2 regions of the Rhizobium sp. 01N424 genome follow, and region 2 is predicted to be linked to the other one. Evidence: predicted binding sites of a transcription regulator. Region 2 holds the regulator's gene; the other holds the start of a gene.
The links. The regulator LexA, encoded in region 2, represses DNA repair genes until DNA is damaged. The targets are predictions, from matches to a motif close to TGTTCNNNNTGTGTTCNG.

Region 1 (15,601 bases), on a different contig from region 2:
CGCTCGATATCGGTTTTCTTCAGGCCCGATCGCCGCCAGAGATCGTGGATCGAACGATAGCCCCCGTCACGCTGCGCCACCAGTCTCCGCATCGCATCTTCAGAAAGGCCTTTTATCTGCCGGAATCCAAGGCGCACGGCCCGCTTGGATCGAATGACGCTGCGCATCGCGGCATGACGAAAATCGATCCGCCGCCGATCAAAAACCGCCGCCTCCAAGAGACAATCCCAATCCGAGCGATTGATATCGGCTTCGCGGATCTCGACACCATGCTCTCGCGCATCGCGCACCAGCTGCGCCGGTGCATAGAAACCCATCGGCTGCGAGTTCAGCATCGCCGCGCAAAAGACGTCAGGATAGTAAGCCTTCATCCACGAGGAGGCGTAAACGAGCAGGGCAAAGGAGGCCGCATGGCTTTCGGGGAAGCCGTACTCCCCAAAACCCTTGATCTGGTTGAAGCACTGCTCTGCAAATTCCTTGGGATATTTCTTGGCAACCATTCCATCGATGAACCGGCTCTCGAACCCTCCGATCGTGCCGGTCCTTTTGAACGTCGCCATGGCTCGCCGCAGCTTGTCGGCTTCAGCCGGTTTGAAGCCCGCCGCGGTAATGGCGATCTGCATCGCCTGTTCCTGAAACAGTGGAACGCCGAGTGTCCTCTCCAGCACCGGTTTCAGTTCTTCGCTAGGATACTTGATCTTGACGCCGCTTTTGAACTGCTCGCGCCGCTTGAGATAGGGATGCACCATATTGCCTTGGATCGGCCCCGGCCGGACGATCGCCACTTCGATGACGAGATCATAGAACCGGTCCGGCTTCAGCCGCGGCAGCATGCTCATCTGCGCCCGGCTCTCGATCTGGAAGACACCGAGCGTATCGGCCCGGCACATCATCTCATAGACGGGCCTGCCCTCATCGCCATGTTCCCTGTTGCCGAGATCGGCAAGGGTCTTCCTGACCTCATAGTGATCCTCAAGAAGCGTGAAAGCCTTTCGCATGCAGGTCAGCATGCCGAGTGCCAGGACATCCACTTTCAGTATCCGGACATTGTCCAGGTCATCCTTGTCCCACTCGATCATGTAGCGGCCGGGCATCGCCGTTTTCATGATCGGCACGATTTCGTCGAGCCGGTCACGCGTGATGACGAAGCCGCCGACATGCTGGGTCAGGTGCCGCGGAAAGGACAGAAGCTCGGAGGCATATTGCAGCACATTCCGGGTCATCGGATCGAACATGTCGAGACCGGCAGCCTTCGCCTCGCGCTCGGATAGGCTATCGTCCGACCATCCCCAGACCAGGCTACCAATTGCAGACTGCACGTCTTCGGAAAGCCCGAAAGCCTTCGCCACTTCGCGCCCTGCCGAGCGCGTCCGGTAGGTGGTCACCCCCGCCGTCAACCCGGCGTGGTTTCGTCCATAGGCCTCGTAGATGAACTGGATGACCTCTTCGCGCCTGTCATGCTCGAAGTCGACATCGATATCCGGTGGCTCATCGCGATCCATGGAAATGAACCGGTCGAAGAGCAGGATGCTCTTGGCTGGATCGACTTCCGTGATCTCCAGACAATAGCAGATGACCGAATTGGCCGCCGAGCCTCGTCCCTGGCAGAGGATATTCTTCTCGTAGCGTGCGTAATGAACGATCCTGTGAACCGTCAGAAAGTAGGCCGCATAGTCTTTCTGTCTGACCAGATCGAGCTCGTAGTCGATCTGGTCCTGGATTTTTTCCGGCACCGCTTCTGGATGATACCGCTTGATCGCGCCCGCCCGCGTCAGCCGGTCCAGCGTCTCATATGCCGTTTCCCCAGGCGCATTTTCTGTCGGATAATTATGGCTGATCTCGTCCAGGGAAAATTCCAGCCCGGCAAAGAACCTGCCGGTATTCTCGATCGCCTCGGGATAGTTTCTGAAGAGCCGCGACATTTCCCTGTTGTCTTTGAGATAACGTTCGGCGTTCGGAGCGAGAAGAAAGCCAGCCTTGGGGATCGCCACGTGCTCGCGAATGGCCGTCACGACATCGGACAGGGGTCTGCGGGTTCTGTCGTGATAGAGGGCCTGATTGGTTGCGATCAAAGGGACGCGGTTTTCCGCCGCGACATTCGAGAAGGTCGCGAACGTCAGCGCATCATGGCCGTTGTAGGCAGGGGTCAGCGCCAGAAACAGGTTTGTACCAAACCGGTCTTTCAGGCGCCCGAGGCAATCCGAAAACTGACCTCTGCAGGCAGAGGCATTCAGAATGGCGGAGGAAGGAACGGCCGCCAGCATCATGCAGTCGCCCCATTCCATCAGATCCGCTTCTTCCAGCAGACACGTTCCCTTGACAGCGCCTTCCTTCAGGTTTCCAGCGCTCAGAAGCCGGCAGAGATGCGCCCAGCCCTGCCGGTTTTTGGGATAGGCCAGGATCTCAGGCGTCTGATCGCAAAAGACCAGACGCGCACCTGGCTGGAAAGGAACGGGCTCCAGAATGTCTTCCGCCTTCTCATCCTTTTCCAGCTTGCCGGCCAGCTTCCGCTCATATTTGCCGCGAAAAACCTTCGTCTGGGCATAGGCGCGCACAACGCCCGCGACCGAATTCCGGTCAGCGATCCCAATACCGGAAAGGCCGAGAATGGCCGCCTGAGTGACGATCTCCTCGGGCCTGGAAGCCCCTTCCAGGAAGGAAAAGTTCGTTCTGGCGCCGATTTCGAAAAAGGCCGGTGTCATGCGAAAACTCCATGCATGAACCATTGCGGCATATCCGGTCCGTAGTGACCTTCGCGATAGATCCAGAAGCGATAGCCTTGCTCGTCCTCGACGCTGAAATAATCACGCTCCTTGGCATCCACACCATCGATCCACCATTCCATGGCGATCCGCTCCGGCCCTTCGCTTTTCAGGATGCGGTGCCGGATACGCCGCCAGCGAAAATACGCCGGAGCTCCGTCAGGCACCTCGGCAGCAAAAGCCTCCATCGGTTCGGGCATGGCAAGCAGGCGAACGGGTCTATCGCCCCTTGCCATCGGAGCGGCCGGCTCCCGGGGCGATTTGTTCAAGGTCTCGATCGCCGGAACGGCAAAGACTGCACGTTCCGGAACGTGACTTTCACGCTGTTCAAAACGGATCAGGCATTCCTCGCCAAGACGGGCCGAAACCTTGTCCACGAACCCGGCAAGCGAGATCGCCGTCTGCCGTTCTCCCTCGAAATCATCCTGTTCGTTTTGGAAGTTTTCATGCCTGAGAACATTGATCCGCAGGATCTCGAAACCATAGCCGGCATCGAGATCATCATGAATTGCCGTCAGCCGCTCGCAGAACAGGCTGGCAATGCGCTGCGGATCACGCAACGGCCGGGAGGTACCGGCAGAAATTCGAAAGACGCAGCCATCCACCCGGAACAACACCAGTTCGAAGACCCTTCCGCCGATGCCTTGCGTCTCAAGCGAAGGCTGCAACGCATGCGCAACCTGACCTGCAAGAAGAAGAATGTCCTCTTCGGCCGTAATCGCCTCGGCAAGCCGCCGCTCCGCCGAAAGGCTGGCAATAGGCAGGCGGGGAGAAACGGGCTCCTCATCCAGGCCCAGCGCCTGATCAAGCCGCAAAAGAACAAGTGCGCCGAAGCGGCGGGTGAGCGGCGCGCGTGGCGCCTGCATGAGATCGCCGATATAGCGGAGGCCGAGTTTCTGAAGGGCTGCAACGACAGGCGCATCGAGGCGGAGCGCGGTGACCGGCAGAGGTTCGAGAACAGCACCCGCCTCATCCTCGGCAATCACCCCGCCTTCGCCAAAACGGCTGACGGCCCAGGATAGCCCGGGCGACGAGGAAATCGCACCACCCACATCCAGGCCCATCTGATGGAGCCGCAAGAGGATATCCTTCAGCATCGCCCTTTCGCCGCCGAAAAGATGAGAGCATCCTGTAATATCGAGAAACAGCCCGTCCTTGCCGTCGAGGGCGACCAGCGGCGTGTAGCGGTCGCACCAGTCGGCGATCGCATCCAGCAAGCGCCGGTCGGCAGCAGCATCCTCCTCGATGACGTCGATGACCGGGTGAATGGCGCGGGCTTCGGCAACGCCAAGCCCTTTCCTGAGGCCGAGTTTTTCCGCCTTTTCGTCCAGCGCCGTCAGCCGCATCGTATTGTCGGACCGGCCCGAGCAGACGATCGGCGCCGCGTCAGGATGCCCTTTCGAACGCCACGAGAGACCCCATCTCTTGCGGGCGATCCTGTCCGTGGAGAGATGCGGAAAATGCAGCGCCAGAATGCGCTGCGAGCTCGCCTGGAAAGCGAGTGACGGCTGATTGTTCGACGGGGAGAAACTGGCGGTCATGGGGGTTCCACTCCAGGAAGAGGGAGAGGGGGGCCGGATTGCGGCTCTTCTCCAGGGTGAGATGAAAAACCGGACTGCCGATGCTGCCGCCCAGCATCGAACCATCCGGGAGAGGCCGTTCCCGCGCAGGCGCAGGTTTGGCAAGAAAGCGGACATGGGCGCTGCTTGCCTCTTCCTCTCCTGATTGCCGCAGCAGCAGGAGAGAGCGGCCAGCCGATTTCGCCCTGAGATGAAACCGCCGGCTCTCGGCAAGGCCGAAGGATTTCGGATTGCCGCGAATTTCCAGGATCGTCGTGATGAAAGCGCCACTTTCCAGAGCCGCCTCCGCAAGCCAGAGCGCATCCTCCAGCTTGCGCGGACTTGCATGCAGAAAGAGCTCCGGCCGCAATCCGAAATCCTTGAGCCCCACCGCATAGGGCATACCGGCCTCGATCGATCCGACCTTGTCGGCGATCCAGAGAACGGGATTTTTTTCCTCGGCCTTGTGCTGCAGCGCTGCCGCAAGCGCCAGAGCAAAGCCGCTGCTAACGCCCGCATCACGAAACATCCGGGTGCGGATTTCAATCAAGGCATCGAGCGGCAAGCCGCCTTCGAGGGCCACGTCCAGCTGCGGAACGCCGAAGGAAAATTGTGGTGCCTTCCCCTTCTTTCGTGGCGCATCTCCAGCAGCCACAGCTTCCTGCTCCGCTGCCGCAAGCGCCGGAACCGGTTTGCCCTCAAGCTTCGCAATGGTTTCGCGGAGCGCAAAAAGCCGCTCGCGCGTCACGGCCGTCTGTGCCATGACGTTCACTCCAAGTCAGAATTGTTCCTGTTATGTTCTTATAGATTCCAGAGCTGTCAAAAAGAGTCAACAGCCATTTGATGTGAATTTATTCCTGCCGTTGATTCCACACTCGAAAATCCTTCGCAAAGGTTCTATATGGGCGGCAAAGAAAGGGGTTTTTGATGGCCCGCATAGACCAGAGCGAGGATTGGCGTGATCGCCATGCACCGACGCTCAGCTCATTTGAATCGCTGGCGATGGAGGCCTACAGCCACCTGCCGGACGAGTTTCGTTCTCTGACCGCCAATCTGACGATCGAGATCGAAGATTTTCCCGATGATGACGTTTTCGAGGATATGGCGCTGGAAACGCCTTTCGATCTGCTCGGCCTTTTCGAGGGCCGGGGCATTTCGGAACGGTTCACGATGGAAACCGGCGAACTGCCGAACCGCATCCGCCTCTACCGCCGTCCGATCCTCGATTACTGGGCCGAGAACGACGAAACGCTCGGCGACATCATCACCCATGTCCTCATCCACGAAATCGGCCACCACTTCGGTCTCAGCGATGACGACATGGAGCGGATTGAAGAAAGCGCCGAAGAAGCAGCCGACCGATAGATATTACTGCTCGGAGAGCTTCATATCCGGGTGGTAGTCCTTGCCTTCGACGTCCTTGACGATCGCCTGGGCGGCGATGACCTGCTTGGTCTCGGCGTTGAAGGTGACCGAGGGAGAGCCCTGCAGCGACCAGCCCTTGTTGAGGGCATCGGTGACGCGATGGCAGAAGGCGGCATCGTCCTGGCCGGTCAGAAGGCGGTAAAGCTTCATGTCATGATTTCCGTTCAGCAATGAGGCGGGATTTATGAACCAGACTTTCGGCCTGGACAAGATGCAGGCGCTCGATCATCCTGCCGTTTGAATTGATGACGTTGAGGCCATCGGTCGCAGGATCGGCAAAGGCAGCAATGATCTCCCGGGCTTCGCGGATCGCCGCCTCGCCGGGTGCAAAATGCCGGTTGGCGGCATCAATCTGCGCCGGATGGATCAGCATCTTGCCGTCGAAGCCCATGGCGCGTGCCTGCGCGCATTCGGCCTCGAAGGCATCCGCATCCTTGAAATCGTTGAAAACGCTGTCGATCGCATCGAGGCCATAAGCCCTAACGGCGAGGATCACCTGCATCAGCCAAGGCACCAGATAGGTCCGACCCGGCTGCGGCAACACGCCGGTTTCCTTGCGCAGGTCGTTGAGGCCGACGACGAAGCAATCGAGCCTCGAGCCAGCGGTGCGCCCGAATTCGGCGATCGCCGCGCTGTTCAGAATACCCCGCGGCGTCTCGATCATCGCCCAGATCCGGAGCGTATCAGGCGCGTCGGCATCGCCAAGCATGTCGCTGATCGCCATTACATCCTGCGGCTCGCTGACCTTCGGCAGAAGCACCGCATCCGGCTCCAGGGCGCGCACCAGCTCCATATCGGCAGGGCCGAAGCCGGAAGAGAGAGCATTGATGCGGATGATCCTCTCTTTTCCCTCGAGCGCCGGGCCAGCAAAGAAAGCTTTCAGGTTTTGCCGCGCCTCATCCTTCTTTTCCGGTGCAACCGAATCCTCCAGATCGAAGATCACGGCATCGCAATCCAGCACATGGGTCTTCTCCAGCGCGCGGGCATTGATCGCGGGAACGCTCAGCAACGAACGACGGAGAGTGAAGGAACGGGCAGGGGAATTTCGGCTCATCACGAATGTGTGCCAAGCTTTGTGAAGGCTGACAAGACAACAAAAAGCCATGCTTGCCTTGCAAGGAGGGAAATCAAGGACCACATTCCTTTCGAAGAGAGGTCTAGAATTATGCAGAATATCCGTTCCATCTTCCTCATGCTGGCAGGCGTCACTGTATTCGTGGCGCTGGCGCTGTTCACCTTCTCGGTCACGCTCGCCGTCGGCGGCATCCTGACCGTGCTGATGGTTGGCCGCGCAATGTCGCTGAAGATGAAACCGGCTCCGGTGCGCGCCAAGGCCCAAACCCAGCAGCGCGAAATGCGTATCTGGAACGATGGCCGCGGCACGATCATCGATCTCTGATCTCAGAGCCAGCATAAGCCCTTCACGAAAAATTCTTCGCGGCGCTGTCGGCGCGCATTTGATTTCTACGTCCTTGAGACGGACGGCACGATGCCGACCTTCAAAATCAAGAGACGGAGGAAAGAATGAGCACTACGGAAAACGCACCCGCCAAGATGCCGCCGGTCAAGAATGGCCTGCTACCCTATCTGACTGTTGATGGCGCCCTCAAGGCTGCGGAATTTTACAAGAAGGCATTCGGCGCCGAAGAGGCCTATGTCGTTCCGGCCGACGAAAAGGGCCGGACGATGCATGTGCATCTCTACATCAATGGCAGCTCGCTGATGCTGTCGGATGCCTATCCCGAATATGGCCATCCCTTCAAAGGTCATGAAGGCTTCGCCATCCAGCTTGTCATTGACGATATCGATGCCTGGTGGAACCGCGCCGTGGCCGCAGGCGCCGAAGTCGTCATGCCGATCGAACTGATGTTCTGGGGCGACCGCTACGGCCAGTTGCGCGATCCCTTCGGCGTCATCTGGGGTCTGAACGAGGCATCGAAATAGCCGCCCATGCGATGCGGCAGGCTGCGCGAAACGCCGCGCAGCCGCCACTTTGGAAAGATTCTCCTTCATTTCGGCAAAAAACTGGACTAGATGCTGATCAACGAAAGTACATCCGCTGAATTTGGAGCCTAGGTCATGGATAAATTCGTGAAGCTCACCGGCGTTGCCGCGCCCTTGCCCGTCGTCAACATCGACACGGACATGATCATCCCGAAGGATTATCTGAAGACCATCAAGCGCACCGGCCTCGGTACCGGCCTCTTCGCCGAAGCCCGCTACAACGAAGACGGCTCGGAAAATGCCGATTTTGTGCTGAACAAGGCCGCTTACCGCGATGCTAAGATCCTGGTTGCCGGCGATAATTTCGGCTGCGGCTCTTCGCGCGAACACGCCCCGTGGGCGCTGCTCGACTTCGGCATCCGCTGCGTCATTTCCACCAGCTTCGCCGACATTTTCTACAACAACTGCTTCAAGAACGGCATCCTGCCGATCAAGGTCAGCCAGGAAGATCTCGACAAGCTGATGGACGACGCGTCGCGCGGCTCGAACGCCATTCTGACCGTCGATCTGGAAAATCTCGAGATCACCGGCCCGGATGGCGGCTCGATCAAGTTCGATCTCGACGCGTTCAAGCGCCACTGCCTGCTGAACGGCCTCGACGATATCGGCCTGACGATGGAAAAGAGCAAGGCGATCGACAGCTTCGAAAAGCAGAACAGCGCTTCGCGCCCCTGGGCTGCCTGAGGCATCGGAAACGACGGACAAAAAAGCCGGGCTCTCGCCCGGCTTTTTTCATTTTGATTAGAGAAACCGCTCTTTCCAGACCTTGAGCTTGTCGAGCGAAACGCCGACACCACCGCAGACTTCAATCAGCGGATTTTCGAAGCGCGACAGCAGACCGGCATGCACATCGGCGACCGCAAGTGCAGCCCCGCAGGCGGGCTCGACGAGAATGCGGTGCGCATCCGCAAATTTCAGGCAGGCAGCCACCGCTTGCGCGTCAGTCACCGTCACGCTTTCGATCGGATGATGGCTGGGCAGATCGAAGACATGCTGCGCCACCTGCCGCGCACCGAGCGAATTGGCAATTGAGGTGATGGCAGGCAGGGTGATGCGCTCCTTCGCCTTCAACGCCTCATGGAAGGAGGCAGCCCCTTCGGTCTCGACGGCAATCACAGGCACATTATCAAGACCATTGCGCTTCAACCCGGCAACGATACCGGCAAGCAGGCCGCCGCCGCCGACGCTGACGACGACGCAGTCGAATTTTGTGCCTGAAGCCACAGCTTCATCGATCAGCGTTCCATGCCCTTCCCAGAGCAGCGGATGGTCGAAGGGATGAACATAGGCGGCATTCCGGGCTTCGGAGAGTTTGATCGCATAGGCGTTCGCCTCATCGAAGACGGAGCCGTGAACCAGAACGGAAGCCCCGGCCGCCTCGATCAACTGCCGAACGTCGGCGGATGTCGTCTCCGGCACGACAATGGTCACGGGCACGCCGAGCGCCCGCCCGGCAAAGGCCGCCGCGATCCCGGCATTGCCGCCCGATGCGCAGAAGATTTCCTTTGCCCCATTCTCCACCTCATGTTGGCAGAGCCTGCTGACGCCGCGCATCTTGAAGCTTCCGGATGGTTGCAAGGCATCGAGCTTCAGCCATAGCGGCTTGCCGCTGGCGCTGTAATCGGCAGCGCTGCGCAGGAGAGGGGTGTTGAGATGCAATGGGGACGGGGACATTGTGAATTCCATTTCTTGAAACCTGACGGTCTTCTTGGCGCGGAGACGGGCAGGGGTCAACACTTCGCTACCGGCCGATAGCGCGGCAAAGCGTACCGATTCGGCCTCTCCCTTGCTTGAAATGCCGATTTCCGGGGTCTAAGAAGCCGCAGCTTGTTTTTCCTTCGGAGGGTTTCATGACAACGCGCAATCTCTTCCTGCTGCCGGGCGACGGCATTGGTCCTGAAGCCATGGGCGAAGTCCGCAAGATCATCGCCTACATGAACGAGGAGATGAAATCAGGTTTCGTGACCGACGAAGGCCTCGTCGGCGGCTCGGCCTATGACGCACATGGCCAGGCGATCTCGGAAGCCGACATGCAGAAGGCGCTCGCCGCCGATGCCGTTCTCTTCGGCGCCGTCGGCGGCCCGAAATGGGATGCCGTACCTTACGAAGTTCGTCCGGAAGCCGGCCTGCTGCGCCTACGCAAGGATCTGGAGCTCTTCGCAAACCTTCGCCCGGCGATCTGCTATCCGGCACTCGCTTCCGCCTCCTCGCTGAAGCCGGAACTGGTCGAAGGTCTCGATATCCTCATCATCCGCGAGCTGACAGGCGGCGTCTATTTCGGCGAACCGAAGGAGATCATCGATCTCGGCAACGGCCAGAAGCGCGGCATCGACACGCAGGTCTACGACACCTACGAGATCGAACGCATCGCCGGCGTCGCCTTCGAAATGGCCCGCACGCGACAGAACCGCGTCTGCTCGATGGAAAAGCGCAACGTAATGAAGTCTGGCGTGCTCTGGAACCAGGTGGTGACGGCAACGCACAAGGAAAAATACTCCGACGTTCAGCTCGACCATATGCTGGCAGACGCCGGCGGCATGCAGCTCGTCCGCGCACCGAAGCAGTTCGACGTCATCGTCACCGATAACCTGTTCGGCGACATGCTCTCTGACGTGGCCGCCATGCTGACAGGCTCGCTCGGCATGCTGCCATCGGCTTCGCTCGGCGCGCCCGATGGCAAGACCGGCAAGCGCAAGGCGCTCTATGAGCCGGTCCATGGCTCGGCACCTGACATTGCCGGCAAGGGCATTGCCAACCCGATCGCCATGATCGCCTCCTTCGCCATGTGCCTGCGTTATTCCTTCAACATGGTCACCGAAGCCGACAATCTCGAAAAGGCGATCGCCAACGTTCTCGACAAGGGCATCCGCACCGGCGACATCATGGCCGAAGGCTGCAAGCAGGTCGGCACCATCGAGATGGGAGCGGCAATCCTTGCGGAATTCAAGGCGCTCTCGGCCTGATATTTCACGTGAAACGCTTTTCAAGGCCCTTCGCGCAGCCGCGCGGAGGGCTTTTTCATTGAAGCCGGCGCCTCGTCTCCCTATCTCCCCCGTGCCAACGACGAAGGGACAGAATGAGCGACACCGCCGGACCGAAGCCAGGCTGCAGGGCCTATCTGAAGAAGCGCTACGAGGCGCGGCGCACGATCCATCGGCGGGTTCCCTGGAAGGCCTTCGCGCTCTTCGCCATCAATGCCGTCGCCATCGCCTTCTTCGTCTTCGACCGGCCGCTGGGCCAAGCGGTAAAGAGCCTTTCGCCGCCACTCGTCTCGTTTGCCGGCGACGTCACCGATATCGGCAGGCTCGCCTGGATCCTTGCCGGTCTGCTGACGATCCTGGTCACCGGCTACGTGGTCCGGCGCCGCCTCTGGAAGGTGCGCAGGCGATTCCGCATGGCCTATTTCGGCCAGATGGCCGCCTATGTCGGCCTTTCCGTCATCCTGGCCAGCGCAATCGCCAACCCGCTGAAATTCCTGATCGGCCGCGCCCGGCCGCTGCTTTACGAGCAGGAAGGCATCTTCAGCTTCACGCCCTTCAGCTGGGATTTTCTGCACCAGAGCTTTCCGTCCGGGCATTCGGCCAATATCGGTGCGCTGTTCATGTCTCTGGCGCTGCTCTTTCCGCGCTTCCGGCTGGTGTTCATCGGTATCGGCCTCTGGCTCGGCGCGACACGCGTCATCATCGGTGTCCATTATCCAAGCGACGTCGCGGCCGGATTGGCGCTCGGCGCATGGCTTGCCTTCGCGCTGTCGATTGCTTTCGCGCGTTTCGGCTTCGTCTTCTCAGTCGGCCGTGAAGGCTGGCCAATACCGCGGCTCAGCCGTCTGATCTGACCGTCTTCGTAAAAAAACTGTCGCCACCCGATGCTACCGTCGCACTGTTCTCGATATTGATTTTTGAACGGATCGAATTGGATGCAGGCGATACTTTCTTCGCTCGACAGGCGCTGGCGGCGCAGCACCTGCCGGATGCCACAACTGCGCTGGCAGACCTGCCTGTTCATCACTTTCAATGCCGTTCTGCTCTCCATGCTGGTGCTGGATGGTCCTGTCGGCGCCGGGCACGTGCCGCCCGCCATGCGCCGCCTCGGCCGTATCCTCACAGATTTCGGCACCTCCGGCTGGATCATCATCACCAGCACCTTCCTGCTCTTCGAAGGCCTCGCAGCACTGCGGGTCGTCAGATCGCTGCGCACCCGCATTCAAGCGCTACAGATGTGCTGGATCGGCGCCTATCTGCTGATCTCCATCGCGCTCTCCGGCATCCTCGCCAACATCCTCAAGCGGGTGATCGGCCGCGCCCGTCCGCAGCATTTCGACGACTACGGGATCTTTTCCTTCTCGCCCTTCTCCGGACACGCAGCCTTCGAAAGCTTCCCTTCGGGACATGCGACGACGATCGGTGCCTTCTTCGCCGCGCTATCGCTTCTCTTTCCCCGATACCGCGTCGTTTTCCTCGCCTGTGCGCTCTGGCTCGGCATGACTCGCGTCATGGTCAGCGCTCACTATCCGAGCGACGTAATTGCCGGACTGGCGCTGGGCGGCTGGTTCTCGTTGATGATCGCCATCGTCTTTTCGCGCTACGGCGTCCTCTTCAAGCTCGCTGACGGCTGGCCCGCTCCGAAACGGCTGCTGCGCGCATAAAAAACCCGGCGCCTTGTGAGCGCCGGGTTCTATCATCTCAATCCATGCGATCTTAGTCGGCGTGGATATCGCGGTTCTTGGTTTCCGGCAGGAACAGCAGGCCGATGACCAGCGTGATGCCTGCGAAGACGATCGGATACCAGAGACCGTAGTAGATATCGCCGGCAGCCGCGCTCATCGCGAAGGCCGTTGCCGGAAGCAGACCGCCGAACCAGCCGTTGCCGATATGGTAGGGCAGCGACATGCCGGTGTAGCGGATACGGGTCGGGAAGAGCTCGACCAGGAGCGCTGCGATCGGGCCATAGACCATCGTCACGTAGAGCACGAGAACGAAGAGTACGGCGATCGTGCCGATCCAGTTGACGCGTGCCGGATCAGCCACCATGGCGAAGGTGCCACCACCAGCGACCGTATAGACCGCCATGTCGGTGACGCCGTTCGCTTCCTCAGCCGTCAGCAGCTTGCCAGCGACCAGCTTGTCGGCAGGCATGGTTTCCTTCTCGCCGGCGCGGATCGTCTCGGCGTTCAGGTTGAGCTCCGGGTTAGCCGCGATAAAGGCATCGAGCTTGGAATCCGGAACCTTGGCGGCGCCGCGGTTCAGCGGGTAACCGGCATCGTGAAGCGCAATGTTGGTGCTCTTCTCGAAGGCTGCGGTCATGCCCTTGGCCTTGTCGCCAGCGGCGATGACGTCGAAGCTGGTGATGGTGGCATCGCTGATCTTGACCGTTGCCGGCTGTCCGGCAGGGCCAGGCACCACGTCGTAAGGCACGGAGTTCTTGGTCAGGAACGCCGTTGCCACATCGCAGGAGCTGGTGAACTTCGACGTACCGGTCGGGTTGAACTGGAATTTGCAGTCTGCCGGATCGGCAGTCACCGTTGCGCGGATCGAAGCCTGTGCCTCATAGAGGGCCGGGTTGGCCATATAGGTCATCGCCTTGAACAGCGGCTGGTAGGTGATGGCGGCGATAAGCAGACCCGCCATGATGATCGGCTTGCGGCCGATCTTGTCCGACAGCGAGCCGAAGACGACGAAGAACGGTGTCGCCAGGATCAGCGCGATCGCCACCATGATATTGGCCGACTGCAGATCCACCTTCAGAACGTTCTGCAGGAAGAACAGCGAATAGAACTGGCCGCCGTACCAGACGACCGCCTGACCCATCGTTGCGCCGAGCAGCGCGATGATAGCGATCTTGGCATTCTTCCAGGTGCCGAAGGCTTCCGTCAGCGGCGCCTTCGAACCCTTGCCCTCCGCCTTCATCTTCTGGAAGGCCGGGGATTCGTTCATTTTCAGACGAATCCAGACCGAGACGCCGAGCAGCAGAATGGAAACCAGGAACGGAATGCGCCAGCCCCAGGCCGCAAATGCCGTCGTGCCGAGTATCTGCTGCACACCGATAATGACGATCAGCGACAGGAAAAGGCCGAGCGTTGCCGTCGTCTGGATCCAGGATGTGAAGTAGCCGCGTCGGCCATTCGGCGCGTGTTCCGCGACATAGGTCGCAGCACCGCCATATTCACCGCCGAGTGCCAGACCCTGCAGCAGGCGAAGCACGATCAGGATGATCGGAGCCGCGATGCCGATGGTCGCCGCACCCGGAAGGATACCGACGAGGAAGGTCGAGAAACCCATGATCAGGATCGTGACCAGGAAGGTGTATTTGCGGCCGACGAGATCGCCGAGGCGGCCGAAGACCAGGGCGCCGAACGGACGGACCAGGAAGCCTGCGGCGAAGGCAAGAAGCGTGAAGATGTTGCGCGTGGCTTCGGGATACTGAGTGAAATAGGTGGCGCCGATATAGGTTGCGAGCGCACCATAGAGATAGAAATCATACCATTCGAAGACCGTACCGAGCGACGAGGCGAAGATGACCTTCCTTTCCTCGCCAGTCATCGGACGGGCTTTTGCGCTCTCGGCGCTTGCGATATTTGCCATTGTCTGTCCTCCACAGAATGATGAGCAGCAAGGCGCGTCCCAAACTCTCCTCAAAGTATGCCCCTGGACGCGGCTCACCTGCGAAGAGTGTGGCAGAAAAGAATTCGGATAAAGAGAGCGGCTTTGGGATTATGACTTTAGTCTAACGTGTTTGCACAGCTTCGCGCAGCAGCCTGCATTATCACGCCCTGAGGGCTTCCGCCGGAGATTGCCGGTAGGCCAGAATCGCAGGCAGCGCAGCAAGAACGGCGCCAAATGCAATCAGCACCCCGGCCAGCATCAGGTCGGCCCGGACAAAGCCCACCGGCATGACAATACCGCTGCTGGCGCTGAAGAAACCGGAAAGCAGAGACGCTGCGCAATAGCCCAGCGCAAAACCGCCCGCGATGCCGAGCGCGATCAGCGCAAAGAACTCACCCCAGACAATACCGAAGATGGCCAGGCGCGGCGCGCCGAACGCCCTGAGCGCTCCGATCTGGCGGCGGCGCTGACCGATATGGATGACGGTCGCCAGGATCAGCGATGCGGCGACCAGCCCCTGTGCGCCGGATGCCACCGCGACCAGAATACGCTTCGCATCGCCAAGCGTTGCGTAGAGGTTGGTCAGTACTTCGCCCGGAAAGACCGCGACCGTGTTGCCGCTGCGATAGTCCTGCCGCAGCTTGTAGGCATCTGAGATCGACTTCGGCTTGACGAGAACGGCGGGCAGGCCGGGCAAGTCGCCGGACCAGCGATCATCAAGCGCGTGGTCATCCGCGTGATCGTGATCTTCATCGGCGGAATCACCGGATTCAAGGCCATGGATATGCCAGACAGCCTGGATCGGCACCAGGATCGCCCGATCCCAGGCGGTCCCCGTCGGCTTCATGCGGCCGGTCACGCGATAGGCGATTTCGGTATGGGTATGACCGCCGGTTTCGACTGAGCCATGCATCGGCTTGATCTCGAATCCGAGCGGCAAGCTGACCGCTGCGCCGACAACGGCTTCGTTCTCCGCGGCAAAGCCACGACCCTCGCTGAACCCGCCGGAGAGATTGTCGGGCAGGGCCAGGCTGGTGCCGGCGATCGGATATCCGGAAAAGGAATCGCCGAAGCCGATCGGCGAAACCCATGCGACCCGCGGATCGGCAGTCAGCTTGGAAAGTATTTGGCCCGGCATCAGCGGCAAGGGCGAGGGCTGCAGGAAGACGGATGATAGCACAAGCTGCGTCTCGCTGCCGCCAGCGCCGATCACGAGATCGAACCTGTCGGCCGCCCGCGCACTGCCGAG
Region 2 (15,601 bases):
CGCCCATCGAGCGGTAGAAGCTGGCGAACTCGATGCCGATGGCGCCCGAGCCCATGACGATCAGCGACTTCGGCAGAACATCCGGCTTCAGCGCTTCGAAATAGGTCCAGATCAGCTTGCCATCCGGCTCAATGCCCGGCAGCGCGCGCGGACGGGCGCCGGTGGCGATGATAATGTGCTTGGCGGTGTAGGTGCCGCCCTCGGCCTTGATGTTCTTCGGCAGCGGATGCTGCGGCTCGACAACAGGCTTCGTCGACTTGGAGACAACAATCTCGCCAGGCTTGGTGATCTTTGCCTCGCCCCAGATGACGTCGACCTTGTTCTTCTTCATCAGGAAGCCGACGCCGGCATTCAGGCGGCCGGAAACGGCGCGCGAGCGGGCGACGACGGCCTTGGTGTCGGCCTTGACCGACCCTTCGAGAACGAGGCCGTAGTCCTTCAGGTGGTTCGAATGATCGAGGATTTCGGCGGAGCGCAGCAGCGCCTTTGTCGGGATACAGCCCCAGTTGAGGCAGATGCCGCCCAGGTGCTCGCGCTCGACGATCGCGACCTTCAGACCGAGCTGACCGGCGCGCACCGCCGCGACATAGCCGCCCGGACCCGAACCGATGATGATGACGTCGTAATTCTCAGCCATGTTTCCTGCCTTTTTATCCGGCGAGGCGGGTCAAAAGCACCCACTCGTGTTTCCTGCTGCTCTCGAAAATCGGCACGGCATCCGCGCGATCCGCTTCCGAGAAACCATTCTTCTTGTACAGCGCCAGCGCTGCCTCATTGTCGCTCGATGTGATCAGGCTGACCGGCAAACCATTTGCCTTGTCGATCTGGTCGCCGAGCAGTTTCATTCCAATGCCGATGCCGCGCAGATGGCGGTAGACGGCCAGCGTACCGATGAACCAGCCGCCGGCGACCGTCTTCTGCATGGTGATCACAGGCACCAGCGCCGGGCGATCCGTTTCGATGGCGCTGATGCCAGCGCCCAGTTCGTAACCCACCGCCGCTCCGGCGATTTCGCCATAGGCTTCGGCGACAACAGCATTCTGCCAGCTGCCCCACTCGCCATCCCGGCTCATCTTCAGCCGGCCCTGCTCGAGAGGCGTATCGACCTTGCCGCCGGAGACCTCGGAGAACCAAAGCCAGGAGGCGAAACCGTGAGAGCCGATATCGACGAGGATCGCGAGTTCCGCCGCATCCCGCCGTTCCGCCGGCCGCAGCGCGGCGAAGGTGCCCACGGTCAAACTCCCAGCATCATCCGGACGACCGATTCCAGACCGCGCCCGAGAGCGCGGGTATTTTCCGCATCGAGATGCACGCCATCGAGCGGCGTGGTTCTCGCAACCGAACTGCCGTCGAAGAAACCGCAGCCGAGCTCGTCGGCGAGATCGCGATAGAGGGTCGCAAGCTTTGCCGACTCCTCGACACCACCGGCAAAGGACGCCGCAAACGGCGCGTTCGCCGTCTCGCATAGAACCGGCGGCGCGACGATCAGGATATCCGGCCCGTCGAACTCGAAGGGCCAGGCGTGATTGCGGATCAGCCGCACCAAGCGGGCGATGCCCTGGCAGGCGGCAAAGGCCGAACCCGCCACGACAGGCTTCATGTCGTTGGTGCCAAGCAGCAGGATGACGAGATCGAGCGGTGCATGCGTCTGCAGGATGGTCGGCAGCACATGGGCACCGTTGCGGTCGCAATCGGCCAGATGGTCGTCGAAGGCGGTGGTCCGGCCGTTCAAGCCTTCAGCGATGACGCGCGTGCCGTTGCCGAGCGCTGCCTGCAGCACGCTCGGCCAACGATCCTCGTAGGCATGGCGGCCTATCGTCTCGGCGCTGTAGCCCCAGGTCAGCGAGTCACCATAGCAAAGAACGGTCTTCGTCATTTCCGCCTCCGCTCAATGCTCAGACGAGCATGCCCATCGGGTTTTCGATATAGCCCTTGAAGGCCTGCAGCAGCTGCGCGCCGAGCGCACCGTCGACGCAGCGATGGTCGGTCGACAGGGTGACGCTCATGACCGTTGCAATGGCCATCTCGCCCTTCTTGACGACGACGCGCTGCTCGCCTGCGCCGACCGCCAGGATCGTTGCATGCGGCGGGTTGATGACGGCTGCGAAATCCTTCACGCCCATCATGCCCATGTTCGAAACCGAGGTCGTGCCACCCTGATATTCTTCAGGCTTCAGCTTGCGATCCTTGGCGCGCTTGCCGAGGTCCTTCATCTCGTTGGAGATGGCAGACAGCGTCTTCAGCTCGGCCTTGCGGATGATCGGGGTGATCAGGCCGCCGGGGATCGAGACGGCGACGCCGACATCGGCATGCTTGTGCTTGACCATGTTGTTGTCGGTCCAAGAGACGTTCGCATCCGGAACGTCGCGCAGTGCCAGAGCCATCGCCTTGATGACCATGTCGTTGACCGAGAGCTTGTAGGCCGGTGCGCTGTCCTTGCGGGGCGCGGCATCGTTCAGTTGCGCGCGAAGCGCCATCAGCGCGTCGAGTTCGCAATCGACGGTGACGTAGAAGTGCGGCACGGTCTGCTTCGATTCTACCAGACGGCGGGCAATCGTCTTGCGCATGTTGTCATGCGGCACGAGCTCGTAGGAACCCTGCTCGAAGAGCTTGAGAACGGCTTCTTCCGAAGCACCCTTCGGGGCGGCAGGAGCGGCAGCGGCCTGAGGTGCAGCTGCAGAAGCAGCAGGCGCAGCCGCCTTGGCACCACCACCGGATACGGCAGCTTCGACATCGCTCTTGACGACGCGGCCATGCGGGCCGGAGCCGGTGACAGCAGCGAGATCGATACCGGCTTCCTTCGCGAGGCGGCGTGCCAGCGGCGAAGAGAAGGTGCGGTTGCCAGACGATGCAGCAGCAGGTGCTGCGGCCGGAGCCTGCGCCGCAGGGGCGGCTGCTGCCGGGGCAGCTGCGGCTTCAGCCTTCGGTGCCGGGGCAGCTTCGGCCTTCGGAGCCGGCGCGGACGAGCCGGCGCCGCTTGCGGCCGCCTTCACGTCTTCACCCTCGGCGGCCAGAACGGCAATCAGCGCGTTGACCTTGACGCCTTCCGTGCCAGCAGGAACGACGATCTTGGCAACGGTGCCTTCATCGACCGCTTCGACTTCCATCGTCGCCTTGTCGGTTTCGATCTCGGCGATGACATCGCCAGACTTGACCGTATCGCCTTCCTTGACCAGCCACTTGGCCAGGTTGCCTTCTTCCATCGTCGGAGAGAGGGCAGGCATCGTGATGTTGATAGGCATCGAAATACCCTCCCCTTATTTGTAGCAGACGGTCTTCACTGCCTGGACGACTTCGTCGACATTCGGCAGCGCCAGCTTTTCGAGGTTTGCGGCGTAAGGCATCGGAACGTCCTTGCCGGCGATCGTCAGGACCGGTGCGTCGAGATAATCGAAGGCCTGCTGCATGACGCGGGTGGCGATTTCGGTGCCAACCGAGTTCTGCGGGTAGCCTTCTTCGACGGTAACCAGGCGGCCGGTCTTCTTGACCGATTCGATCACCGTCGGAAGGTCCATCGGGCGCAGGGTGCGAAGGTCGATCAGTTCGACGTCGATGCCGATCTTCTCGAGTTCAGCGGCTGCCTTGACCGCATAGGTCATGCCGATGCCGAAGGAGACGATGGTGACGTCCTTGCCCTGGCGGTGAATGCGGGCCTTACCGATCGGGAGGACGAAATTATCGAGCTTCGGCACGTCGAAGTGCTGGCCGTAGAGAATTTCGTTTTCGAGGAAGACGACCGGGTTCGGATCACGGATCGCGGCCTTCAGCAGGCCCTTGGCGTCGGCTGCCGTGTAGGGCATGACGACCTTGAGGCCCGGTATCTGGCTGTACCAGGAGGCATAATCCTGGCTGTGCTGAGCGCCGACGCGTGCGGCGGCACCATTCGGGCCGCGGAAGACGATCGGAGCGCCCATCTGGCCGCCGGACATGTAGAGCGTCTTTGCAGCCGAGTTGATGATCTGGTCGATCGCCTGCATGGCGAAGTTGAAGGTCATGAACTCGACGATCGGCTTCAAGCCGGCCATCGCAGCGCCGACGCCGACGCCGGCAAAGCCGTGCTCGGTGATCGGGGTATCGATGACGCGGCGAGCGCCAAATTCCTGCAGCAGGCCCTGGGTCACCTTGTAGGCGCCCTGATACTCGGCCACTTCTTCGCCCATGACGAAGACGTTGTCGTCGGCGCGCATTTCTTCGGCCATCGCGTCGCGAAGCGCTTCGCGAACGGTCATGGAGACCATCTCGGTGCCGGCGGGGATTTCCGGATCGTTCGGTGCTGCTGCCTTCGGTTCAGCCGGAACCGGTGCTGCGGCAGGCTTGGCTTCTGCGGCCGGTGTGGGAGCAGCGGCAGGTGCCGGTGCAGCAGCGGGTGCGGCCGAGATGTCGGAAGCCGATTCGCCGTCCTGCAGGAGGATCGCGATCTTGGCATTGACCTTGACGTTTTCGGTGCCGGCCGGAACCAGCAGCTTGCCGATCACGCCTTCATCGACGGCTTCGACTTCCATCGTCGCCTTGTCGGTTTCGATTTCGGCAATCACGTCACCCGAGGTGACCTTGTCGCCTTCATTCTTGAGCCACTTAGACAGCGTGCCTTCTTCCATCGTCGGAGAGAGGGCGGGCATGAGGATATCGATAGGCATTGGTTCCCTCCCCGATTAGAGCAGAATGTCGGTGTAGAGCGCGGATGCATCCGGCTCCGGATCGTTCTGGGCGAAATCGGCACTGTCGGCGACGATGTCGCGGACGTCCTTGTCGATCGCCTTCAGATCGTCTTCGGAGGCCCAGCCCTTTTCGACGAGGCGCTGGCGCACCTGCTCGATCGGATCATGCTCCGAGCGCATCTTCTGCACTTCGTCCTTGGAACGGTACTTGGCCGGGTCCGACATGGAGTGGCCGCGGTAGCGGTAGGTCAGCATTTCCAGGATGATCGGGCCCTTGCCGGAGCGGCAATGATCGAGCGCCTCGTCGGCGGCAGCCTTGACGGCGCGCACGTCCATACCATCGACCTGTACGCCCAGAATGCCGAAGCCGGAGCCGCGCAGCGAATAGTTCGACTGTGCGGTGGCGCGAGCCGTGGAGGTGCCCATGGCGTAGCGGTTGTTTTCGACGATATAGATGATCGGCAGCTTCCAGAGTGCCGCCATATTGAAGCTTTCGTAGACCTGGCCCTGGTTAGCCGCGCCGTCGCCGAAATAGGCGACGCTGACCGAGTCATTGCCGCGGTAGCGGTTGGCAAATGCCAGGCCGGTGCCGAGCGAGACCTGCGCGCCGACGATGCCGTGTCCGCCGTAGAAATGCTTTTCCTTGGAGAACATGTGCATCGAACCGCCCTTCCCGTGGGAATAGCCGTTGCGGCGGCCGGTCAGTTCGGCCATGACGCCGCGGGCGCTCATGCCGGTTGCCAGCATGTGGCCGTGGTCACGGTAGGCGGTGATGACCTGATCGCCATCCTTCTGCGCCATCTGCATGCCGACGACGACAGCTTCCTGACCGATGTAAAGGTGACAGAAACCACCGATGAAGCCCATGCCGTAAAGCTGGCCGGCCTTCTCTTCGAAGCGGCGGATCAGCAGCATCTCGCGGTAAGCCTTGAGCTCCTCGTCGCGATCGAAATCGGCGACAGGACCACCATTCGAGGCCTTGGCTGCGGATTTTGCGCTGGTCTTGCGGCTGGAAACGGTCGCGTTCTTTCGCGGCGCCATTCAACCCTCCCTATGGGTTTGTGGTTCTTAGGTGGCGCGTACCATAGGGAAGAAATATGGCCACAGCAATGCCATAAATGCATGGCACGTATTCAGGATTAAGCCACTGATAATTCTATATAATTAACGATTAACTTGTTTTCAGTTAATTGGAATATGAATTGAATATGACGACCTCGTCGGCGCGTGACACATTCAGCTGGTAACGGGCTTTTTCGTCTAGCATATCCTTGTCGAGAGAGCCATCACTCAAAAGCGCGACCTGCTGCTCGATATGCTCGCGCTTGGCCTTCAGCGTCGCAAGCTCCTTCTCGCGGGCGATGCGCCGCTGCTCGAAGACTTCGGTCGCACGCAGGCCGTAATCGCCATGGATGCAATGATAGCCGAAATAGGAGAGAAAGGCGATCGTCATAGCCGGAACAACGAACCGGCCGATCTTCTTTTTCTTATGATGCTTTGTCCACATACGCACACATGCTCTAAAACGCATTACCTATGCGATGACAGTAGCGCTGAGAGATTAACCGTCCGTTGACTATGAATTCTTGCGAGCAAGAAAAAACCCGCGCCGGTGAAGCGCGGGTTTCAAGGCATTGATCGCTAACGGCTATCAGCCGCGGATGATCGAGCGGCCGGCATAGCGGGCCTGCGGGCCGAGGCCCTCTTCGATGCGGATCAGCTGGTTGTACTTTGCCAGACGATCCGAGCGCGACAGCGAGCCGGTCTTGATCTGACCGCAGTTGGTGGCAACCGCGAGATCGGCAATCGTGGAATCTTCGGTTTCGCCCGAACGGTGCGACATGACGGCGGTGTAGGCTGCCTTGTGCGCAGTGTTGACGGCGTCGAGGGTTTCCGTCAGCGAGCCGATCTGGTTGACCTTGACGAGGATCGAGTTGGCGACGCCCATCTTGATACCGTCGCGCAGGCGGGCCGAATTGGTGACGAAGAGATCGTCGCCGACCAGCTGAACCTTTTTGCCGGCCAGATCGGTCAGAGCCTTCCAGCCGTCCCAATCGTCTTCAGCCATGCCGTCTTCGATCGAGATGATCGGGTACTGGGCAGCGAGCTGCGCCAGGTATTCGGCCATTGCGCCAGGCTCCAGCGTGCGGCCTTCGCCTTCCAGAACGTACTTGCCGTCCTTGAAGAATTCGGTCGAGGCGCAGTCGAGGCCGAGATAGATGTCTTCGCCCGGCTTGTAGCCAGCCTTTTCGATCGACTTCATGATGAAATCGAGGGCTTCAGGCGCGCTCTTCAGGCCCGGTGCGAAACCGCCTTCGTCGCCGACGTTGGTGTTGTGGCCCTGAGCCGAGAGTTCCTTCTTGAGGACGTGGAAGACTTCCGAACCCATGCGGACGGCTTCACGGATCGAGTCGGCGCCGACGGGCAGGATCATGAATTCCTGGAAATCGATCGGGTTGTCGGCATGAGCGCCGCCGTTGATGATGTTCATCATCGGAACAGGCAGCAGGTGGGCGGAAGCGCCACCGACATAGCGATAGAGCGGCAGGCCGGCAGCTTCGGCAGCAGCCTTGGCGACGGCCAGCGAAACGCCGAGGATGGCGTTGGCGCCGAGGCGCGACTTGTTCGGCGTGCCGTCCAGTTCGATCATGATGTTGTCGATCTGGATCTGGTTTTCGGCGTCGATGCCGCCGATGGCGTCGAAGATTTCGGTGTTGGCAGCTTCGACGGCCTTTTCGACACCCTTGCCGAGATAGCGCTTGCCGCCATCGCGAACTTCGACGGCTTCGTGCGCGCCGGTCGACGCACCCGACGGAACAGCCGCGCGGCCCATGCTGCCATCTTCCAGATAAACGTCGACCTCGACGGTGGGGTTGCCACGGCTATCGAGAATCTCGCGGGCGATGATATCGGTAATTGCAGTCATGGGTTTCTTCCTGCTCGGTGGGTGGGATAAATCGTTTGAAATCGTCTTAATCGAAGGCACGCAAATTACAATGGCCGTTTTTGAGCCGCCTAACATGCCTTCGTTTCCAGCCTCATTCGAGGCCTATTACAGGATCATGTCAGCCTTTTGAACGTCAGGCCGCTTTCGCGATGGCGTCGAAGGCGAGAAGCTTTTCGAGAAGCCGCGGCATGTCCTTCAGATAGACCATGTTCGGTCCGTCGGACGGCGCGTTGTCCGGGTCTTCGTGCGTTTCGACGAAGACACCCGCGACACCGACGGCAACGGCGGCACGCGCCAGGGTCTCGACGAATTCGCGCTGGCCGCCGCTCGAACCGCCCTGCCCGCCCGGCTGCTGCACGGAATGCGTGGCGTCGAAGATAACGGGAGCGCCAAGTGCAGCCATGATTGGCAGCGAGCGCATGTCCGATACCAGTGTGTTGTACCCGAAGGAGGCACCGCGTTCGCAGAGCAGGATGTTCGGATTGCCGCTGGCATTCAGCTTGGCGAGGACATTCTTCATGTCCCAGGGCGCCAGGAACTGGCCCTTCTTGACGTTGACGATCCGGCCGGTCTTGGCGGCAGCAACGAGAAGGTCCGTCTGGCGGCTGAGGAAGGCCGGGATCTGCAGGATGTCGGCGACGGTTGCCACCTGCTCGCACTGCTCTTCCGTGTGGATATCGGTCAGAACAGGAAAGCCGAATTCCTTCTTCAGATCGGAGAAGACTTCGAGCGCCTTTTCAAGACCGATGCCGCGCTCGGCAGAAAGCGATGTGCGGTTCGCCTTGTCGAAAGACGACTTATAGACGAGGCCGATACCGAGCGACTTGCAGAGTTCGCTCAGAACACCGGCGACCATGAAAGCATGGTCGCGGCTTTCCATCTGGCAGGGACCGGCGATCAGCGACAGCTTGCCCGTATTCGAAAAAGTAACGCGTCCAGCACCCTCGCCGGCGACGACTTCTGCATTGGTATTTGTCATTGGGTCTCCTCGAAGGCAAAGATTGCGCCTTGTCCCGGCGCCGGCTTCACCAGCAGACGATTGTTCATACTGACATGGGTGATCCCGTTAGCAGCCAAATGCGCCGCTGTCACGGCCAGATCACCGACCGAAAACACGATTGCGCGCGCCCTGAGGCCGTTATCGGTGACAAGTGGCTCGGCATCGAAATAGGCCTCCATGCCCTCGCTCGAGAAGATGGAAAGTCTCCCGTTCGGCAATTCGAAGTATAGGCCGAGTGCCGCCTCCTTAGGCTCCACTCCACCGCTGGCCGTCTCCAGAAATTCGGCGAAGGCCTGCGGATCCTCAGCGCTCAGGGCAATCTCGCTGATGCCGGTGACGCCGTTTGCATGGGTTTCCAGTGCCTTGCGATCGGCCGGAAAGGCGTTGATCCGCTGGCAGGCGAAGAAGAAGACATCGGGTGCCCGGAGATCGGCGGCAAAGGCGAGCTTGAAGGCGCCTGTCGCCTGTGTTCCGTCGGGCATGACGATCGGCCGCGAGAATTCGACCATATCACCGCCGCTCAGCTGTGCGCCGTCATAGGAAGCCTTGTCCGCATCGGCATCATCGGTGCCGAAGACAACAGCCGAAAAGCCGTCATCGCCGCAGCGGAAGCGGAAGGCCTGATCGCGGGCGACGAAGCTGTTGCCCTTCGCGACGGCCGCGTCGCACTCCGCCTGGTTGGCGACACCGAGCGGTTCGAGATAGGTCCTGTCGGCAAGGAAGACGCAGGCATTCTCCGTTCCGAACGGATGACGGCCATCGGCCGCGACGGTGAAACCGAGACGGCCGAGTCGCTCGCGGGCAACATCTATATGGGTGACGGGCAGTACCAGATGATCGAGCGGATGCGTCATGGCGGTTCCCTCCGGTGAAGCCGGCAGAGATTTGCACTCCCTGCCCGGCAAAGCGCAAGCGTGGATCACCAATCCGGCAAATAAACTTTCAAAAACGACGAAAAATCATCGGAAGTTTTACCAATATTTAGGCACTTGCGGAACACATATGGAACATATAGTGTCCGTTCTGGCTTTGTTTCACGAATCTGGGGAAAGACTTCGATGCTGACGCGCAAACAACAGGAGCTTCTCCTCTTCATTCACGAGCGGATGAAAGAGTCCGGCGTACCGCCGTCCTTCGACGAAATGAAGGACGCGCTCGACCTGGCTTCCAAGTCGGGCATCCATCGCCTGATCACCGCGTTGGAAGAGCGCGGTTTCATTCGCCGCCTACCGAACAGGGCGCGCGCACTCGAGGTCATCAAGCTTCCGGAAGCCTACAGCCCGAGCATTCAGCCGCGCCGCGGATTCTCGCCGAGCGTCATCGAAGGCAGCCTCGGCAAGCCGCAGCCGGTCGCGCCGCCGAAGCCGGCGAACGAGGACAATCACACGTCGATCTCCGTGCCGGTCATGGGCCGGATCGCAGCCGGTGTGCCGATTTCGGCGATCCAGCAGAACACCCACGACATTACAGTTCCCGCCGACATGCTCGGAAACGGTGAGCACTATGCTCTTGAGGTCAAGGGCGACTCCATGATCGAGGCCGGCATCTTCGACGGCGACACGGTCATCATCCGCAACACCAATACCGCCAATGCCGGTGATATCGTCGTTGCGCTCGTCGATGACGAAGAGGCAACACTGAAGCGCTTCCGCCGCAAGGGCGCGTCCATTGCGCTCGAGGCCGCCAACCCGGCTTACGAAACCCGCATTTTTGGACCTGACCGCGTCAAGGTTCAGGGTAAGCTCGTCGGCCTTATCCGCCGCTATCACTGAGCGGTTCGCTTTCACCAAAAGCTCCACTGCGCCAGTCATAGGCGCGGTGGCGGGTCCAGGGACGATCGAGACCCTCGAATGATGTGGTGATTTCGGCGATCCCATTGGGGAAACGAAGCTCGACAGCGCCTGTCTTCCGCAGTGTCTCCCCGGTGAAAAGCAGGGCGCCTGAGCGGCAGGTATCGAAGCGCAGGCGAACCGGTGTGACGACGATATCGGATATGTCGCAGGCTGGGCCAAGGAACGCCGCATTCTCGATCACGGTCAGGATCGAACCGTTGTCGAGCTTCGCTGTACACCAGGCCTTTTTCACGCATGAGAAGCGCTCGCCCGTCGCACTGGCCTTGATCGCGTTCATGGTGTCGTTCTGCTGTGCCTCCGTCAGTTTCAGCCTTTCACCGCGCGGTGCGGTGGGAATATCCGGGAGCGCCGGGAACGCCGGTGACAGATGCTTATCGATCACCAGAGCGCGCCTCCATTGATCAAAGATGAAGCCCGGTGGCCGCTCGCGATTGGTGGCGAGGCCGTTGTCGCTGACGATGCCCGCCATGCTCCCGTCCTCGGCAATCACGATTTTCGGCGGCGGAGGACCTCCCAACATCGCGGCGGCTGTCGTCGATGCCATCAAGATCGCGGTGCCGAGATGGCGCATGCGGCTGCGCAGCAAAGTCAGCAGCAGGAAACCTGTCACCGCCGCGGGAAAGTACCAAGACGCCAGGCGCCCGACGCCGATATCGCCGCCCCATGAGGCAACCGTCCTGGCGATGGCGATCACCAGATCGAGCCCGAAACCCGTCACCTGCCACGCCCATGCATCGAGACCGAAGGGCATCAGCAGCATGGCAATGAGGCCGAACGGCATGATGATGAAGGAGATAATCGGCATTGCGGCGAGATTGGCTGGCAGGCCATAGGCCGTCAGCCGGTGGAAGTGCTCGACCGAGAACAATGCAGTCGAGAAGCCGCCGATGACGGAGGTCAGCAGGATGCCGCCGAAGAACGCGGCGGCGGAAGACAGCATCCTGACGGCGCGAAACTTTGCGAAGGGCCGGTCGCGCACCGGCCTCTCCTTCCAGAGCGCATAGCCCGCGACGAGGGCCAGTGTCGCGGCGAAGGACATCTGGAAGCTTGGCCCCATGATCTCCGAGGGTGAGAGGATAATGATCACCAGCGCCGACAGGGCGACGTTGCGCAGACTGATCGACGGCCGGTCGAAGAAGACCGCCGCCAGCATGATCGCCATCATGATGAAGGCGCGTTCGGCAGAGACAGCGAAGCCCGAGATCAGAAAATAGGCGGTGACGGCGGCAAGCGCACCGGCTGCGGCGATCTTCTTGACGGGATAGGCCTGGACGACAGCCGGAAACAGGCTGAGCACGCTGCGGAAGCCGACGAAGAAGATGCCTGCCGACAGCGCCATGTTGAGACCGGAAATGGCAATGATATGCGCAAGCCCGGATTGGCGCAGCGCCTCGGTCGTCTCGCTCGAAATGGCGCGGCGCTCGTCCGTGACGAGAGCGGCGGCGAAAGCGCCGGTGTCGCCAGGCAGGATGCCTCTGATACGATCGCCGATGCCGCTTCTGAGGCGATAAAGCCATTCAATAGCGCGATCCTGCATCGATCCGGGCTCGGGTTCGGCCGCTGGCACCACGGCAGGGGCACCATAAAAGAAACCGTTGCCACCGACGCCGTCGAAATAGGCACCGAACGAAAAGTCGTTGAGGCCGGGAAGAGCAGGCCCAGACGGCGGCGTCAGCCTTGCCCGGCCTTTCAGCCAAGTCCCGGTTTCGAACTCCGCTTTCTGGCCGCGCGCAATCACGGTCACCTGCTCTGGCGGTCGCTTCAGCGCCGGGTTCTCCGTCGCCTTGAGCGCCAGCAGATACCGCCAGCCGCCGCGGCCATCGCTTTCCCGCCGCTCTACGCGGCCTGTCAGCGTCGTCGTTACCGCCGAATCGAGAACGACAGTACCAGCTCTCCAGGTCTCGAATTGTGCGGCGAGGATGCCGGCAGCAATCAACGTCATGGAGGCCACGCAGATCCGGCTCCACTGCCGGCTGCGATCGGTCACGGCGAGCAGCAGAAGCAGCACGACCGCGCATGAAAGCGGCACAGCCGGTGAAATGTCTGCACCGCAGGCAAACCAGAGAAGGGAGCCCAGTCCGAGCGCCACCGGCGCAAACAACATGCGGCCGCCATAAGCCAGCTCTTCGACAGCGCAGGCCGGCAGGCTTTGCACAACACGGCGCTGCAGCGACCGAAGAGCATGAATAGAAAGCTGCCGGCGGTGACCTAGATTAACAGGTGCGAGGAGAGAGCCCGCTGCAGGCGGCATCAGCAGCGTCTGCGGCAATTTGGCCGCGGCGCCGATGGTGATCGTGCTGACGTCGCTGGTTTTCAACTCCGGCATGCAAAGAGCCTGATGACCCGATAGAATACAACCAGAATGCAACCCTGCGCGCGTTTCAGCAACAATAATCGATTGAAAAATGATGAAAAAACGTGAGTGCAAAAAGCCTAAATAAATCATCGGCTTCCGCTATGCGTTTACAGCATCGCAGGAGTGCCTAAAAGTTGATACTGCGATGCACAAAATGGCGTCACGGTAACTTGGCATTAGGCGCGCTATCATATAGCAATCTGAGCGGACGCTTAACCCTATGGCGCTTTTATGGCGCCGCCGCCAATTTGGAGGATCAGAATGACGGATCAAAGCGCAACAATCAAAATCGGCGACAAATCCGCCAATCTTTCCGTAAAGAGCGGAACGATTGGGCCTGATGTCATCGATATCGGCGCACTCTACAAGAACACCGGTTCCTTCACGTACGATCCTGGTTTTACCTCGACCGCATCCTGTGAATCGAAGATCACCTACATCGATGGCGATGAAGGCGTTTTGCTGCACCGCGGCTATCCGATCGAGCAGCTGGCCGAGCACGGCGACTTCCTCGAAGTCTGCTATCTGCTGCTCTACGGCGAACTGCCGACCGCTGCGCAGAAGAAGGACTTCGATTACCGCGTCACGCACCACACCATGGTGCATGAGCAGATGAGCCGCTTCTTCACCGGCTTCCGCCGCGATGCACACCCGATGGCCGTCATGTGCGGCTGTGTCGGCGCCCTGTCGGCCTTCTATCACGACTCGACCGACATCACCGATCCGCATCAGCGCATGGTCGCTTCGCTGCGCATGATCGCCAAGATGCCGACGCTGGCCGCCATGGCCTACAAGTATCACATCGGTCAGCCCTTCGTTTACCCGAAGAACGACTTGGACTACGCGTCGAACTTCCTGCGCATGTGCTTTGCTGTCCCTTGCGAAGAGTACACGGTCAATCCGGTTCTCTCGCGCGCCATGGACCGCATCTTCATCCTGCATGCCGACCACGAGCAGAACGCTTCGACCTCGACCGTTCGTCTCGCCGGCTCTTCAGGTGCAAACCCGTTCGCCTGCATCGCGGCCGGCATTGCCTGCCTCTGGGGTCCTGCCCACGGCGGCGCCAACGAAGCGGCTCTCAACATGCTTTCGGAAATCGGCTCCGTCGATCGTATCCCTGAATATGTTGCCCGCGCCAAGGACAAGAACGATCCGTTCCGCCTGATGGGCTTCGGTCACCGCGTCTACAAGAACTACGATCCGCGCGCCAAGATCATGCAGAAGACGACGCATGAAGTTCTCGGCGAACTCGGTATCAAGGACGATCCGCTTCTCGAAGTGGCGATGGAACTCGAGCGCATCGCGCTAACCGACGAGTATTTCATCGAGAAGAAGCTCTACCCGAACATCGACTTCTATTCGGGCATCACGCTGAAGGCTCTCGGCTTCCCCACGACCATGTTCACGGTTCTCTTCGCTCTCGCCCGCACCGTCGGCTGGATCGCGCAGTGGAACGAGATGATCGAGGATCCGCAGCAGCGTATCGGCCGCCCGCGCCAGCTCTATATCGGCGAAGCGGAGCGCAACTACGTTCCGGTCTCCAAGCGCTAGGCGCCTGTATCGGTGAAACAAAAAAACCCGGTCATTTCTGACCGGGTTTTTTCTTGTCCAGAGTCTCGAGAACGACCTCGGCCGCCTTTTGTCCTGGCGGTTTGTCCGTCTGCATGCGCTGCCAGACGAGATCGAAGCCCGAGCTCATCGCGCGGCGCTGCAGCGTATCCGCCGACAGTCGCTCCATCCATCGCGACAGGCTGCCGCCGCGGACAACCTCGTTGATATATTCAGGCACGACCGCGTAGTCGGCGATCAGGTTCGGAATGGCAGCCGTCCAGGTCTTGATGCGGCCCGTCAGCAGCTTCATGATCCAGTCGATCTTGTAGGCCGACACCGTCGGCACGCCGGCGAGCCCCAGCTCCAGGATCACCGTTCCGGATGCGGCCATCGCTGCGTCGGCTTCGGCGAAAGCCTGCCACTTCGCCTCGCTGCCGACAAGGATCTCCGGCTTCACCGGCCAATCCTTGATCATCTCGCGCACCTGCGCCTCGCGCCTCGCAACGGTAGGCAACATGAACCGCATCTCGCCGTTGCGCGAGACAAGCTCATTCACTGCATCGCCGAAATGCGGCAAAAGACGGTTGATCTCCGAGGCCCTCGAGCCCGGGAGCAACATGATCGACTTGACGGCGGGCTGGGCAGCGTTTGCCCTTGCGCTGCGCGCGTTTCGTGTCGCGATGAGATCCTGATCTGCCGTCAGCCGGTGGCCGACATAGGTCGTCGGCGGCCCGCCGAGTTCCTTCATCACGCCGGGCTCGAATGGCAGGACCGCCAGAACATGATCGACATATCCCAGCATGCGTTGTGCGCGGTATTCCTTCCACGCCCAGACACTCGGACAGACATAGTTGACGACAGGCAGATCCGGGAGAGCCGCGCGTACGCGTTTGGCGACGCGATGGGTAAAGTCGGGACTGTCGATGATGACGAGAACATCAGGCTTGGCGGCGATGATTGCCGCCGTGGTCTGGCGGATCAGCCTGTAAAGCGTCGGCAGCTTGGCGAGCACCTGGCTGATGCCCATGATCGACAGTTCGGAATAGTCGAACAGCGATTTCAGGCCCTGGGCTTCCAGCGCCTCGCCGCCGACGCCGAAAAGCTCGACCGGGCCGTTATGGATCTTTTTCAGAGCGGCGATCAGATCGCCGCCCAGTAGGTCGCCGGAGACTTCTCCGGCAATGATGCCGATTTTCAGACTGGTGCTCACGTCAGCCCCCATCCAGGCAAGCCGCG

Region 1: a site for LexA is predicted at 5,107-5,124, ahead of AC1DNK_RS11040 (ImuA family protein). Genes of this name have one in related genera too.

What each region holds. Positions count from the first base shown of each region.
Region 1 covers NZ_JBFTRK010000003.1:102,037-117,637, reverse strand. Annotated here, with positions in the region: gene AC1DNK_RS11050 (error-prone DNA polymerase) at 1-2,702, opposite strand, end outside; gene AC1DNK_RS11045 (Y-family DNA polymerase) at 2,699-4,138, opposite strand; gene AC1DNK_RS11040 (ImuA family protein) at 4,149-5,084, opposite strand; gene AC1DNK_RS11035 (metallopeptidase family protein) at 5,249-5,686, shown strand; gene AC1DNK_RS11030 (DUF1737 domain-containing protein) at 5,690-5,896, opposite strand; gene AC1DNK_RS11025 (HpcH/HpaI aldolase/citrate lyase family protein) at 5,898-6,800, opposite strand; gene AC1DNK_RS11020 (hypothetical protein) at 6,912-7,145, shown strand; gene AC1DNK_RS11015 (VOC family protein) at 7,271-7,690, shown strand; gene leuD (3-isopropylmalate dehydratase small subunit) at 7,826-8,434, shown strand; gene AC1DNK_RS11005 (pyridoxal-phosphate dependent enzyme) at 8,492-9,424, opposite strand; gene leuB (3-isopropylmalate dehydrogenase) at 9,601-10,713, shown strand; gene AC1DNK_RS10995 (phosphatase PAP2 family protein) at 10,827-11,585, shown strand; gene lpxE (lipid A 1-phosphatase LpxE) at 11,667-12,395, shown strand; gene AC1DNK_RS10985 (MFS transporter) at 12,448-14,331, opposite strand; gene AC1DNK_RS10980 (ABC transporter permease) at 14,513-15,601, opposite strand, start outside.
Region 2 covers NZ_JBFTRK010000007.1:87,483-103,083, forward strand. Annotated here, with positions in the region: gene lpdA (dihydrolipoyl dehydrogenase) at 1-637, opposite strand, end outside; gene AC1DNK_RS18295 (GNAT family N-acetyltransferase) at 651-1,232, opposite strand; gene AC1DNK_RS18300 (SGNH/GDSL hydrolase family protein) at 1,235-1,876, opposite strand; gene AC1DNK_RS18305 (pyruvate dehydrogenase complex dihydrolipoamide acetyltransferase) at 1,896-3,242, opposite strand; gene AC1DNK_RS18310 (pyruvate dehydrogenase complex E1 component subunit beta) at 3,258-4,637, opposite strand; gene pdhA (pyruvate dehydrogenase (acetyl-transferring) E1 component subunit alpha) at 4,653-5,699, opposite strand; gene AC1DNK_RS18320 (FtsB family cell division protein) at 5,845-6,165, opposite strand; gene eno (phosphopyruvate hydratase) at 6,310-7,584, opposite strand; gene kdsA (3-deoxy-8-phosphooctulonate synthase) at 7,739-8,584, opposite strand; gene AC1DNK_RS18335 (VOC family protein) at 8,581-9,459, opposite strand; gene lexA (transcriptional repressor LexA) at 9,664-10,377, shown strand; gene AC1DNK_RS18345 (ComEC/Rec2 family competence protein) at 10,358-12,784, opposite strand; gene gltA (citrate synthase) at 13,076-14,365, shown strand; gene lpxB (lipid-A-disaccharide synthase) at 14,397-15,587, opposite strand; gene AC1DNK_RS18360 (LpxI family protein) at 15,572-15,601, opposite strand, start outside.